4 regions of the Alteromonas sp. V450 genome follow, and region 4 is predicted to be linked to each of the others. Evidence: predicted binding sites of a transcription regulator. Region 4 holds the regulator's gene; each other region holds the start of a gene.
The links. The regulator LexA, encoded in region 4, represses DNA repair genes until DNA is damaged. The targets are predictions, from matches to a motif close to TACTGTATNNNNATACAGTA.
Positions count from the first base shown of each region.

Region 1: a site for LexA is predicted at 1,777-1,796, ahead of BK026_RS13255 (YebG family protein). Genes of this name have one in related genera too.
Region 2: a site for LexA is predicted at 1,254-1,273, ahead of dinB (DNA polymerase IV). Genes of this name have one in related genera too.
Region 3: a site for LexA is predicted at 1,333-1,352, ahead of uvrD (DNA helicase II). Genes of this name have one in related genera too.

Region 1 is NZ_MODU01000004.1:3,037,092-3,040,284, forward strand. Features, by position in the region: gene BK026_RS13230 (TonB-dependent receptor) at 1-214, opposite strand, end outside; gene rplI (50S ribosomal protein L9) at 476-928, opposite strand; gene rpsR (30S ribosomal protein S18) at 955-1,182, opposite strand; gene rpsF (30S ribosomal protein S6) at 1,194-1,595, opposite strand; gene BK026_RS13255 (YebG family protein) at 1,842-2,129, shown strand; gene BK026_RS13260 (ABC transporter ATP-binding protein) at 2,352-3,134, shown strand; partial or broken gene BK026_RS19960 (ABC transporter permease) at 3,134-3,193, shown strand, end outside.
Region 2 is NZ_MODU01000004.1:2,654,750-2,657,942, reverse strand. Features, by position in the region: gene BK026_RS11595 (VCBS repeat-containing protein) at 1-1,029, shown strand, start outside; gene dinB (DNA polymerase IV) at 1,306-2,379, shown strand; gene BK026_RS11585 (DUF1653 domain-containing protein) at 2,430-2,678, shown strand; gene BK026_RS11580 (MBL fold metallo-hydrolase) at 2,742-3,193, shown strand, end outside.
Region 3 is NZ_MODU01000004.1:3,542,651-3,545,843, forward strand. Features, by position in the region: gene uvrD (DNA helicase II) at 1-1,263, opposite strand, end outside; gene cysE (serine O-acetyltransferase) at 1,581-2,393, shown strand; gene BK026_RS15610 (HAD-IA family hydrolase) at 2,457-3,193, opposite strand, start outside.
Region 4 is NZ_MODU01000004.1:3,279,832-3,283,024, reverse strand. Features, by position in the region: gene BK026_RS14395 (diguanylate cyclase) at 1-1,300, shown strand, start outside; gene lexA (transcriptional repressor LexA) at 1,398-2,024, shown strand; gene coxB (cytochrome c oxidase subunit II) at 2,617-3,193, shown strand, end outside.

The DNA of each region.
Region 1 (3,193 bases), 240 kb from region 4:
CGCTGACCGACGGCGACTCTCTAAAAACGTCAGCTAAATCGTTTGCCTGGAACTGCTCAATATCCTCGGCAGTAATGCTTAAGTTAGTTGCTGCGCCTACCACAGCAACTCGCTCTATAGACTTGGCTTCTTCATTCTGGTCTTCTAGGGATTGCGCAAATAATACCGGACTGGATAGCGTGCATACTGCACTGACTAAAACTAACGTTTTCAAGGATGTCTCCATTTGATAATCAACAATTACAAATAAGAAACATTCTCATTAACTTTAGTCTAAATGGATAGCACTTTTACATTTGTTACAACTTTCTACCTAACTTACAAGAATACAGCGATAAAAGGGTATCGGTTTCTTGGCGTTTTAGTATTTGCAAAAGAAAATCCTGCGAAAGCAAAGCTACTTTCACAGGTTGACGAGAAATTATACGCAAAAAAAAGCCGCTCTAAGAGCGGCTTTTTTCAAATACGTCAGCGATTACGCTTCAGCAATGATGATCACTTTGATTGAAGTGATAACGTCAGAGTGAAGTTGTAAGTCGATGTCATACTCACCAGTCTCACGAAGAGTACCAGTAGGTAGTTTAACTTCTGCTTTTTGTACTTCAACGCCAGCTGCAGTGATTGCATCAGCGATGTCACGAGTACCAACAGAGCCAAATAGTTTACCTTCGTCACCAGCAGGCGCTGCGATTGTAACTTCAGCAAGCTCAGCAACTTTTTCAGCGCGTGCGTTAGCAGCAGCTAGTTGCTCAGCAATTTTCGCTTCAAGTTCAGCACGACGTGCTTCGAACTTTTCAACGTTGTCTTTAGTTGCAGGAACCGCTTTACCCTGTGGGAAAAGGAAGTTACGAGCGTAACCAGACTTAACAGTCACTTGGTCGCCCAGGCCGCCAAGGTTGGCGATTTTATCTAGTAGGATGATATTCATCTTAGCTAACCCTTATATTCGCCAAATTACTTGTGTGAATCAGTGTACGGAAGCAACGCAAGGAAACGTGCGCGCTTGATCGCAGAAGACAGCTGACGCTGATATTTTGCGCTTGTACCAGTAATACGGCTAGGGACAATTTTACCGCTCTCAGTGATGTAGTTCTTAAGAGTAGCGATATCTTTGTAATCAATCTCAGTCACACCTTCTGCAGTGAAACGGCAGAACTTACGACGTCTGAAAAAACGAGCCATGGGTAATCTCCTTAAGCGTTGTCTTCAGTGGTTTCAGTTTTCTTTTCCGCGCGATCTTGGCGAGGAGCAGAATCGTCACGACGCTCACGACGAGGCTCTTCTTTCATCATTGGAGAAGGCTCAGTCACAGCAGTCTTAGTGCGCATAACCATGTTACGTAGGATCACGTCGTTGAAACGGAAAGCATTTTCCAATTCATCAACAGCTTCTGCAGACGCTTCAGCATTGATTAGTACGTAGTGGGCTTTGTGCAGCTTTTCAATTGGGTAAGCCAGTTGACGACGGCCCCAATCTTCTAAACGATGAATCTGACCACCGTCTTGCTTTAGGATTGTGGTATAACGCTCGATCATACCAGGTACTTGTTCACTCTGATCAGGGTGAACCATAAATACGATTTCGTAATGACGCATTATAGCTCCTTACGGTTGTAGCCTCGACAGTACAGCCGACTGTATGGAGACAAGGAACGAATTGGGATGGCTGTAAGGGCGCGCATTATACGCAGCAGTTACTAATTGCACAAGCATTAATCACCTCTAGAACAATCATTTGTCTTTTGTAATAAACACCGAGCTAAAACATTTAATAAAATACTGTTTATTTATACAGTAAAATACTGTACAGTTTTTGTGTCTTTAATAAACAGGGGACCTACCATGGCCATTACCACACAGTATGTTGTTACGCACAAAGGGGTAGAAAAATTGGTAACTACCGACAAAAAAGAAGCCGATCAGTATGACAAAATGCTTGATGCAGCAGATAACCTTGCTGACTACATTCATGCGAAGGGGATCAAGCTAGACGATAGCGTAGTGGAAGAGCTCACTATTATGCTGTCTAAAAACAAAGATAAAATCAGCAAGATTTTTAAAGGCGCAACGGCTGAAAGCGTATTAGAAGATGAAAGCGCAGAAGTTGTAAAGCTACAAGCTAACGGCTGATAATTTAGGCGCGCCTCTCCTTTGCGTCGTTATGATGAGCAATTAATAAGAGCAATTGCCGCTTTAGGCTGATGAGATCTGATAGCATAGCTATACGCAAAAATGTTATTTGATAACATTACCTCAACGCGGCAATGTGTTTTCTCTGGTTTTCAACTGGGTGAACAGACGTGTCGCTTTTGCTAATGTGAACATAAGACGTAAATACAGGTCGGGCTTAGCGTGAATACCATCAATAAAAACAATAGCACTCACTTCCAGCGCAACGCAGTGATAAAAGAGCGCAACACAGCGATTGAAGTTAGCAATTTACAGTTTTCGTACACCAAAGAAAGCACGCCTATCATCGACATTAAAGCGTGGCAAGTTTCGCAAGGTGAGCACGTTTTTCTCTCAGGGCCTTCGGGTAGCGGGAAGAGCACATTGCTCAATTTGCTGTGCGGAACATTAACTCCAACTCAGGGCGACATCGCCTTATTAGCACAGCCGTTCTCCGCATTATCGAATCGACAGCGGGACAAGTTTAGAGCACGCAATATCGGCGTTGTTTTTCAACAGTTTAATCTTATTCCCTACCTTTCTGTGGCACAGAACATTAATGCGGCGGTGTATTTTGCAAGTACAAACGTCAGCAAGACAGCATCAGACGCAAAGCTTCGTCATTTACTGGACAAGCTACAGCTGCCTTCTCACGTGCTGCATGCGAAAGCTGACGCATTGAGTATTGGTCAGCAGCAGCGCGTTGCCATTGCCAGAGCACTGATTAACGACCCACAATTATTAATTGTCGATGAACCTACCTCTGCCCTAGATACCGATGCCAGAGATAGTTTTATGTCGCTGCTAAAAGACGTTGCAGGTGAAAGCACCATGATTTTTGTTAGTCACGATAAAGCCATGGAGAGTTATTTTGACCGCCACTGCAGCATCAGTGAATTAAGCCCTAGTACAAACCACATAAAAACGCTAGGCGATGAGGCCCCAAAAGCACAGGAGCGTGCGTAATGCTAAGTACCATTGCTATTGAAAGCTTAAAGCGCAGAAAAACCACGGCAATCCTCACA
Region 2 (3,193 bases), 630 kb from region 4:
GCCACTTCTGCAACAATTAAAACCGCTGCGACTACGCATCAGCTAGATAGCTTTAATGCAGCTGGGTGGGCAGATTTGTATCCTGGTGACGAACGCGCTGTTTTCTTCGTACCGAGCACGGGGAGCGGCTATGACGGCTCCAAGGTTTTACTTATGGAGAAAACCGGGAATTACATCACCAGTGAAGAAGTTTCTTCTAACTGGGATAACTCTGGTATTGCTGTAACTACCGATTACAACAATGACGGTGCCGGTGATTTATTCCTACCTACTGCACAAACCTATGATGGCGCGTTTGCTGCAATGCGATTAAATGATTTCTCTATTCAATATGAGATTACAGGGAGTTATTCGAACGATGTTTCAGTTATTAAAGCATTCGACTTTAATAACGATGGTTTCGATGATGCCGTATATGTTGATGGTCGAACGTTAAAAGCGGTGGACGTGAAGAATCAAGTTATGTTGGCTACGTACACTATGCCTCAGTACTTTCGTGACTTTGATATTGTCGCGATGAATGGCAGTGTGTATGTGGCGCTTTCATTAGGTGACGAAATCACTGAATTACTTACGCCAACAACATCAGGTTTTTCAATTTTGGCCAGCACTGATACTTCTTGCACGCGTCTTACCTTTATAAACGCTGATAGCGACGCTGCCACAGAACTTGCTTGTTATAACGATCAGAACCAGTCTCTCGTTCTGTTTGACGTTACAGACACCAGTTTGACTAAAACATCAGACGTTCGTATCAACACGACAATCATCGACATGGTAGCAAATCCGATGACTTCCGCTAATCAAACTCTCATCGTGACTTCCGCGAATGACGATGATTACTTGGAGTATTACGGTGTTTCAGAGCTCAGCGAAATGACAGCTGAAGGGATCTCTATCTGGAAAAGCCCATCGTTGATTGGTTCTGCGCGCAAATACTCGCTTCATACGAGAAAATCGTCCGAGGGAAACCTTGAAGTGTTAATGGCTACAACAAGAGCAATGTATTGGTTAGGCCGCGCTGAGTAAGTAGCGCTATCTGCGCTCATTTCGATACCGTTCTGAGGCGTTTTTTAGTATAGCGGCGACACATCAATGTTGGTGTATCGCCGTTTTTTTTGGGTCTTCTAGTTCTGGTCACACGGTGAAAAAATACACTTGTTTAAATATGTGCCTTTTATAAGGAATTAGAACTCCGTTAATTTTATTGATATCTCAAAACGAAATAGTGTAATTAACCGCCATTGATAATATACTGTCTTTTTGTACAGTCTCGTGTGAGCACGTTAAGAGCAAAGGCAGGTAATGCGAAAAATTATCCACGTCGACATGGATTGTTTTTATGCCGCAGTTGAAATGCGCGACAACCCAGCCTTGCGCGATATTCCTATTGCCATTGGTGGCAGTGCCGACCGTCGTGGGGTTATTTCTACCTGCAACTATCCTGCCCGCAAATTTGGTGTGCGCTCAGCTATGGCCACAGCGTATGCCTTAAAGCTTTGTCCAAATCTAACCCTCGTAAAGGGGCGTATGGATGTATACGCTGCCGAGTCGCAAAAAATACGTAAGATTTTTGCAGACTACACCGACCTTATTGAGCCCCTATCATTAGATGAAGCCTATTTGGACGTGACCAATAGTGAGTTTTGTGGGGGCAGTGCCACGTTAATTGCGGAAGAAATACGCGCTCGTATTGAAAGGGAGTTAGGTCTTACCGCTTCAGCAGGGGTCGCGCCTTGCAAATTCGTGGCGAAAGTAGCCAGTGACGAAAACAAGCCCAACGGCATTTGTGTGATCACGCCCGATAATCTCGATGCCTTTGTACGCGAAATGCCGCTAAAGAAAATTCCAGGCGTGGGCAAAGTTACTATGCAAAAGCTTCAGCGTATGGGGCTTAATACCTGTAACGATGTTCGCCAGTATCCTTTTGAGCGCATTCAAAAAGAACTGGGTAAGTTCGGTAGTGTACTGTGGGAACGGGCTCATGGTATTGATGAGCGTGAATTGTCGGTATCGCGAGAGCGCAAGTCTATAGGTGTAGAGCGCACGCTAAATGAAGATATACACACTATCGAGCAATGCATCGACTTCTTGCCCCATTTGTTTGAAAAGCTTCAGCAGCGTATGGAAAACCATAAAAAGCGCACAGGCAAGCCTGTGCGTATTCGCACCCAAGGCGTAAAGCTTAAGTTTAACGACTTTCAGCTAACGACTGTTGAGCACCGCAGCGCGGCGCTTAATGAAGCGTATTTTCACACACTAATGCAGGAAGCTTTCGAGCGAGCAACAGGGCGTGGCATCCGTCTTGTAGGCGTACATATTGGTCTTGCAGCCGACCAATCGACACAACAGCTGGTTTTGCCTTTTGAGCAGATTTAATTAACACTAGCGCCTTATTCTCTGACGCAACATTTATCTCGAAGGTCACTATGGACTCAAAACAACTCAAAACCCCCGGCCGCTATAAGCACTACAAAGGTAATCTATACGATGTATATGAAGTGGCTACACATTCAGAAGACGAAAGTAAGCTAGTGGTATATCGGCCGTGTTATGGCGAAAAAGCGTTATGGGTTCGCCCTCTGGGTATGTTTGTAGAGTCAGTGGAAAAAGACGGAGAGACACTTCCTCGTTTTGCTTATGTTGGTGATATCCCTGAAGATGAAAAAATGATCTAATTGTGAAATTAGGTCATAGTGTAAGAGGTCTTATTAAAACAGGCTTCTTACAAGGAAATAATAATGAAAACTGCCCCTCGTTTTAGCGCCCACATTATGGCTGCGTTTATAGCTACTAGCCCTTTAATTTATTCAGCGGCTAATCCCGCAAATGCACAAGACAGGTTCGCCGATGTTGAAGTAAAGGCAACCGCGATAAAAGGCTCTGTGCACATGCTTACAGGCGCAGGTGGAAATATTGGCGTATCAGCTGGTGAAGACGGTGTTCTTATCATCGACGATCAATTTGCGCCACTGGCTGAAAAAATAGCAGCACAGCTTGGTGAACTAGGCAGCGATAAGCCTAAATATGTGATAAACACGCATTATCACGGCGATCACACAGGTTCTAATGCATTTTTCCATAGTCATAAGGGGGCAACTATTCTTGCCCATGAGAATGTGCGTGTACGCCTTGCTAACGATGAAAAGATAAAACCGGAAGCGCTGCCAACCATTACCTATGAAGATGGAAT
Region 3 (3,193 bases), 260 kb from region 4:
CTCACCAATGCCACGGCTTGGCGTGTTTACCACACGTTCGAAAGCTGCGTCATCGTGTGGGTGGCTTATCATACGCATGTAGCCAAGGGCATCTTTGATTTCTTGACGTTCGAAGAAGCGCAAACCACCGTAAATGCGATACGCTAGGCCTTCGTGTAGCAATGCCTCTTCAAGCACGCGAGACTGGGCATTGTTACGGTACAAAATAGCCGTATCGCTTAATGCATTGCCTTGATTCAGCCAGTCTTTGATCTTCGATACGATAAAGCGTGCCTCATCGAGTTCGTTAAACCCAGCGTAAACTGAAATCAATTCACCCTGCGCATCTTCAGTCCATAACTCTTTACCTAAACGGCCTGAATTATTATCAATTACCGTATTTGCGGCTTTCAGTATGTTGCCTGTCGACCGGTAATTTTGTTCAAGACGAATGGTGGCCGGATTGTGAAAGTCTTTCAGAAAGTGCTGAATATTATCGACATTCGCACCACGCCAGCCGTAAATTGACTGGTCGTCGTCGCCTACAATCATAATATTGTTGTTGTCGCCGCTGCATAGCATTCTAAGCCACGCATACTGAATGTTGTTGGTATCTTGAAATTCGTCAACGAGTACGGCGCGAAATCGACGTTGATAATGTGCTAGCACCTCAGGGTTCTTGGCCCACAATTCGTGTGCGCGAAGCAGCAGTTCGGCAAAGTCTACTAGTCCTGAACGGTCACAAGCGTCTTGATAAGCAGCGTAGACTTCGCGCATTGTCTTTTGGATATGGTCGCCATGTGTTTCAATGTGCTGAGGACGAAGGCCTTCGTCCTTATTGCCGTTGATGTACCACTGAATTTGACGCGGGGCCCAGTGCTTCTCATCTAAGTTCATCGCTTTAAGAATGCGGCGAATGAGTCGATACTGATCGTCCGAGTCGATAATTTGAAAATTTTCAGGCAAGTTGGCTTCTGCATGATGTGCCCGCAACAAGCGATGCGCGAGTCCATGGAAGGTACCAATCCACATATTGTGTAGGCTTTTGCCCATTAATGATTCAATACGGCCACGCATTTCTTTAGCCGCCTTGTTGGTAAAGGTTACCGCTAAAATAGAAAAGGGCGCAATGTTTTCAACATCCATCAACCATGCTATACGGTGCACAAGCACGCGGGTTTTGCCGCTACCAGCACCTGCTAATACGAGCGCATTTGAGAGTGGCGCTGCTACCGCTTCACGTTGTTTATCGTTCAGCTCGTCTAGCAGTCGAGATACATCCATAGTGTGGCACCTATCTGTTGAAAATCTTCATATCTAAATCAAAATTTAAGACGCTGCATTATGCCATCTGACTGTGAATTTATACAGTCCAGTTTTCAAGGCAAACATCGCCAGTTTTTTTGAGCGTAGAATAACTAATAACGAATTATTTAGATAAACTGATCGATTTATACGCTTGGCTGGTATCACAACGGTACTGCATCTCTTCAAACTCGGGTACACTTTTGCACTCGTTATTAAAACGTTTCACCAAGCTTTAGCACGTTTTTTACGGCGCGCATTGCGCTTTTGCACAACCGAAATACAGGAATATGCCCATGAACGCACATTCGGCCCCTATCGACTTCTGGTCGAAGCTAAAACAGGAAGCGCAAGTCGTTGCTGAGAGTGAGCCGCTTTTGTCGAGTTATGTGCACGCCAGTGTGCTTGCGCATCATAACTTTGAGTCGTCACTAAGCTTTATTCTTTCTAATAAAATGGCCGACGACGTCATGCCTGCATTAGCTATTCGTGAAGTCTTTGATGAAGCTTACTTGCTAGAGCCGGGTATTAGTGAAGCCGCCATAGCGGATATTTTAGCCATTGAAGCGCGAGATGCTGCGGTTAGTGACTATTTAACGCCACTTCTTCATTTTAAGGGCTTCCACGCGGTACAAGTGCACCGTATGGCCCATTATCTTTGGTTACATGGTCGACACCAGCTGGCATTGTTCTTACAAAGTAGAAATTCAGCGAGCTTCGGTGTGGATATTCATCCGGCAGCACGAATTGGTAAAGGGGTAATGTTTGACCATGCCACTGGTATTGTGGTGGGTGAAACAGCTGTAGTTGAAGATAACGTGTCTATTTTACAAAGTGTCACGCTTGGTGGGACGGGGAATGAGTCGGGTGATCGTCACCCCAAAATACGCCAAGGCGTATTAATTGGTGCAGGCGCCAAAATCTTAGGGAATATTGAAATTGGCGAAGGCTCAAAAGTCGGAGCGGGCAGTGTTGTGCTGAATAGCGTGCCGGCGCATGTCACTGTGGTGGGCGTGCCTGCGAAAGTAGTAGGGAGACCAGTTTGTCAAAGTCCATGCGAGTCCATGCGACAAAACGTGTTCGAAGATAACTCATACCAATCTGAATAGATATTTGCCCACAGCTACGCAATACGATTTTCTATGCAAAACGGTATGAGTGAGCTCACTGGCTTAAAGGAAGTGGGTTAATTCATCGAGGCTGTCCAATGCAACGTGAGGCAGAACGCTTACTGGCTCGCTGGTCAGTTTCACTGGCCTATTGCAAGCAAACCATGCGGCTTGAAAGCCAGCGTTTATAGCCCCTTGAACATCTTTAATGATGTTATCACCCACGTGTAATATATGCTTAGGTGGGGTTTGTAAACGCGTTGCTGCTTCATCAAACATATTTCGCGCCGGCTTCATAGGACGCGCCATGCTGGCGTGAAGCACGGTTTCGAAATAGTCATCAATACCAATTTTCTGTGTGTCTACATTGCCATTTGTGATACCGATAAGGGGTACGTGTTGGCTTATCGTCTTAAGTGTTGCATGTACTTCATCAGACAATGCAAAGTCACTTCTTGCATCATAAAAACACGTAAAACAGGCTTCTACCGCGTTATTGATTTCCTCATCGTGACTCCGTTCTGTAGTCAGCTTCTCAGGATGCGTATTAGAAAGGGCTGCAGTAAGAACGACGCGACGAAGCTGGCCCATATCAGATGCCAATCGCTTGTCCTTTTTAATAGCTGCCCGTTTTAACATGAGCCAATCGCTTGCCGACATCGCTGCAACGGCTTTATGGTGTTGTGCAATATGGGCTTGAAGCGCTTGCTCTGCGCGCTGAATTATAGGTTCGTTATTGTAAAGCGTATCATCAAGGTCAAAGGTCATCGCCTCGACGTTGTTGATCGACCTGAAAAACT
Region 4 (3,193 bases):
CACGAGTTCGCGCTTTTTCCGCCAGCTTATTCACCCCGCAGACTATGTTCACGTGGAGAAAATGTTAAATGAGCACCTGACGGGCAAGAGTAAAGTCTTCAACACAACATTTCGAATGAAGCATACGAATGGCAGTTGGGTATGGGTAGAAAGCTATGGAAAGACCGTTGAAACGGATGAGGCTGGAAAGCCAGTAAGGATAGCGGGGATCCACCGAGATATTACTCAACGCATGGAGCGAGAGCTGCACGAGAAAAAGAAAACACAGCTTCTCCAATTTATTAACAAAGCCCGGGCATCATATTTGCAAAATAACGACCTAACTCTTGCTTGCCAGACAATATTGCCCGAGCTGATTGATATTTCAGACAGCCAGTTTGCGTTTATTGCGCAAATGAAAGATCAGGATACACAGCCAAAACTGTTCGTACATGCAATATCAGAAATCACTTGGGACAGTGAAAGCTTAACGCAATACAATGAATACAAGAAGCGCAATCTGTACTTCTCTAACTTTGACAACCTTTTTGGCAGCGTAGTGACCTCTGGCAAGATGACAATTAGCAACGTCGCAGGTAGCCACCCCCATTCTAAAGGTGTCCCTGCCGGCCATCCTCGAATAAGCCGATTTTTGGGCTTGCCCATTTCAGTGAAAGAGCGCGTTGTTGGCATGATAGGTCTAGCTAATAAATTCGAGCCATATACCCACGCTGACGCGGATTTTTTACAGCCGTTGCTAGATGCATTAGCGGGCTTGTTTTACGCTGTCGAACTTGAGGATGCAAGAGCCGTTGCAGAGGAAAAACTGCGGCGTCTGGCGATGACGGACTCGCTTACCGGCTTGTATAATCGAAGAGCGTTTGTTGAAAAGTGCCAAGCATTGACCCATGAAGATAAGCAAGTGAGTGTCGCAGTTATTGATATTGATCACTTCAAGGAAGTCAACGATACCTATGGTCACGACGCAGGCGATCAGGCGCTAATTGCGGTGGCGAACTTAATTGACGAGTTTTATGTTGAGCCAGATATTGTCTCGCGGTTAGGCGGAGAAGAATTTGCGATAGTGTCTGTCTTCGAAACACGAGACCAGGAAGTTGAACGACTCAATAAGCTTCGTGAAGCAATTGAGAAGTGCAAAGTACAATATAAGAAAGATAGTATTTCACTGACAATTAGTATAGGTGCTATGTTTGTTGATAGTACTTACCATGTCGATTTTAGCCATCTCCTCTCCCAGGCTGATAAATTACTCTACCAAGCAAAAACAATGGGCCGCAACCGCGTGATGTGCCAACAATAATCAGAGCAGGCGTCAAACACTTACAACGCACATACCGCTTGTGATTTATTTTTAGGTGTATATACTTACAGGAACTGTATGAACAGACAGGTCTTTTATGCGCCCATTAACAGCTAGACAATCAGAAGTTTTAGAACTAATCAAAACAACGATGCAAGATACGGGAATGCCGCCAACGAGAGCGGAAATTGCCAGAGAGCTTGGTTTTCGCTCAGCGAACGCTGCTGAGGAGCACCTTAAAGCACTAGCGCGTAAAGGTGTGATAGAAATTTTGCCTGGAACCTCGCGTGGTATAAAGCTAAACATACCATTAGACGACGAAAGCGCGGAAGAAGAGGGGTTACCGTTAATTGGGCGCGTTGCAGCAGGCGAACCCATTCTGGCGCAAGAGCACGTTGAATCGCATTACAAGGTGGATCCTGCATTATTTAGTCCTCATGCTGACTTTTTGCTTCGCGTGAGCGGAATGAGTATGAAAGATATTGGCATTTTAGATGGTGACCTGTTGGCAGTGCACAGAACTACAGACGTTCGCAACGGACAGGTGGTTGTTGCGCGTGTTGACGAAGACGTCACGGTTAAACGTCTAGAACGACGAGGCGCAGAGGTTTTACTGCACGCTGAAAATGAAGAGTTTTCTCCAATCAAAGTTGACCTTGCTTCGGAACCTTTTGCGATAGAAGGGATAGCGGTTGGTGTTATTAGAAACGCTGACTGGATGTAGTCCCTTAATTTCAATTTATGACCTTTAAGCAAAAGCGGCAATATAGCCGCTTTTTTTATGCGTTAATTGCCCTGATTTAGTGCAAATTTCCTAAGTTAGCATGGGATTATGTGTTTCTTAATAAAGGCTGCTAGTAGCAATTTTATCCGCAAAGCAGTGACAGCACCGAACTGCAACTTTCCCCTCTTTTACATCGCTAAACTTATTTGGCTTATTTAATTCGCCTTTCTTTTCTCTGTTAGCTTTTGATTTCAGGAAGGTTTTTGTTATCGAAAGCTTTTTGTCTAGTTTCTAATTCATTGTGTTAAAAATACGGTCGTTTGACCAAACGCCGGGGTAACTTCGAAAGTGTTAAGGATAACGTACAGCATAGTTTGATTAAATTTTAACCGTTTCGTTAAATTTTTAACAGAAAAGACTAGACGGCACGTCATTATTGCGCAATTCTTAAGCAGAGATTAACAAAATAATAACAATGACTCTAAATTTGTTTTACAAATTGAGGTTATGGGTCAAACGTTCGCAACCATCTGGTAGGGACAGCGCGCATCAACATTTAGCGTTAATGGTTCTACCATTACGGAGGTGCTGAGTGAAACAAGTAACGACCGTCATAACAAAAGGGCTAATACGCTTATCGCTTTTGTTTTTTTCTTTTTCTGTGTTCGCGCAAGATTCAGGAGGAGAAAACTCCTCTGTCAATTTACGACGCGGCGCGACAGATATAAGTGGGCAGGTTTACGATCTGCATATGCTTATGTTTTTTATCTGTGTTGGTATTGCTGTTGTAGTCTTTGGCGTAATGTTCGCGTCAATGTACTTGCATAGAAAGTCCAGGGGCGCCAAGCCCGCCAACTTTCACGAAAATGTAAAAGTTGAAATTGCATGGACCGTTGTTCCTTTCCTTATTCTTATTTTTATGGCCATTCCTGCTGCCAATACGCTTATCGCAATGGAGGACACCTCTGAACCGGATATGACGGTATTGGTTACGGGTTCTCAGTGGAAGTGGCACTACAAATATATGGATAGTGACGTTGAGTTTTATTCCCTGCTTGCTACGCAAAGAGAGCAAATAGAGAACAAATTCGAAAAAACTGACAACTATCTGCTTGAAGTGGACCGTCCGTTAGTTATTCCGACAGGTAAAAAAGTTCGCTTTTTGATTA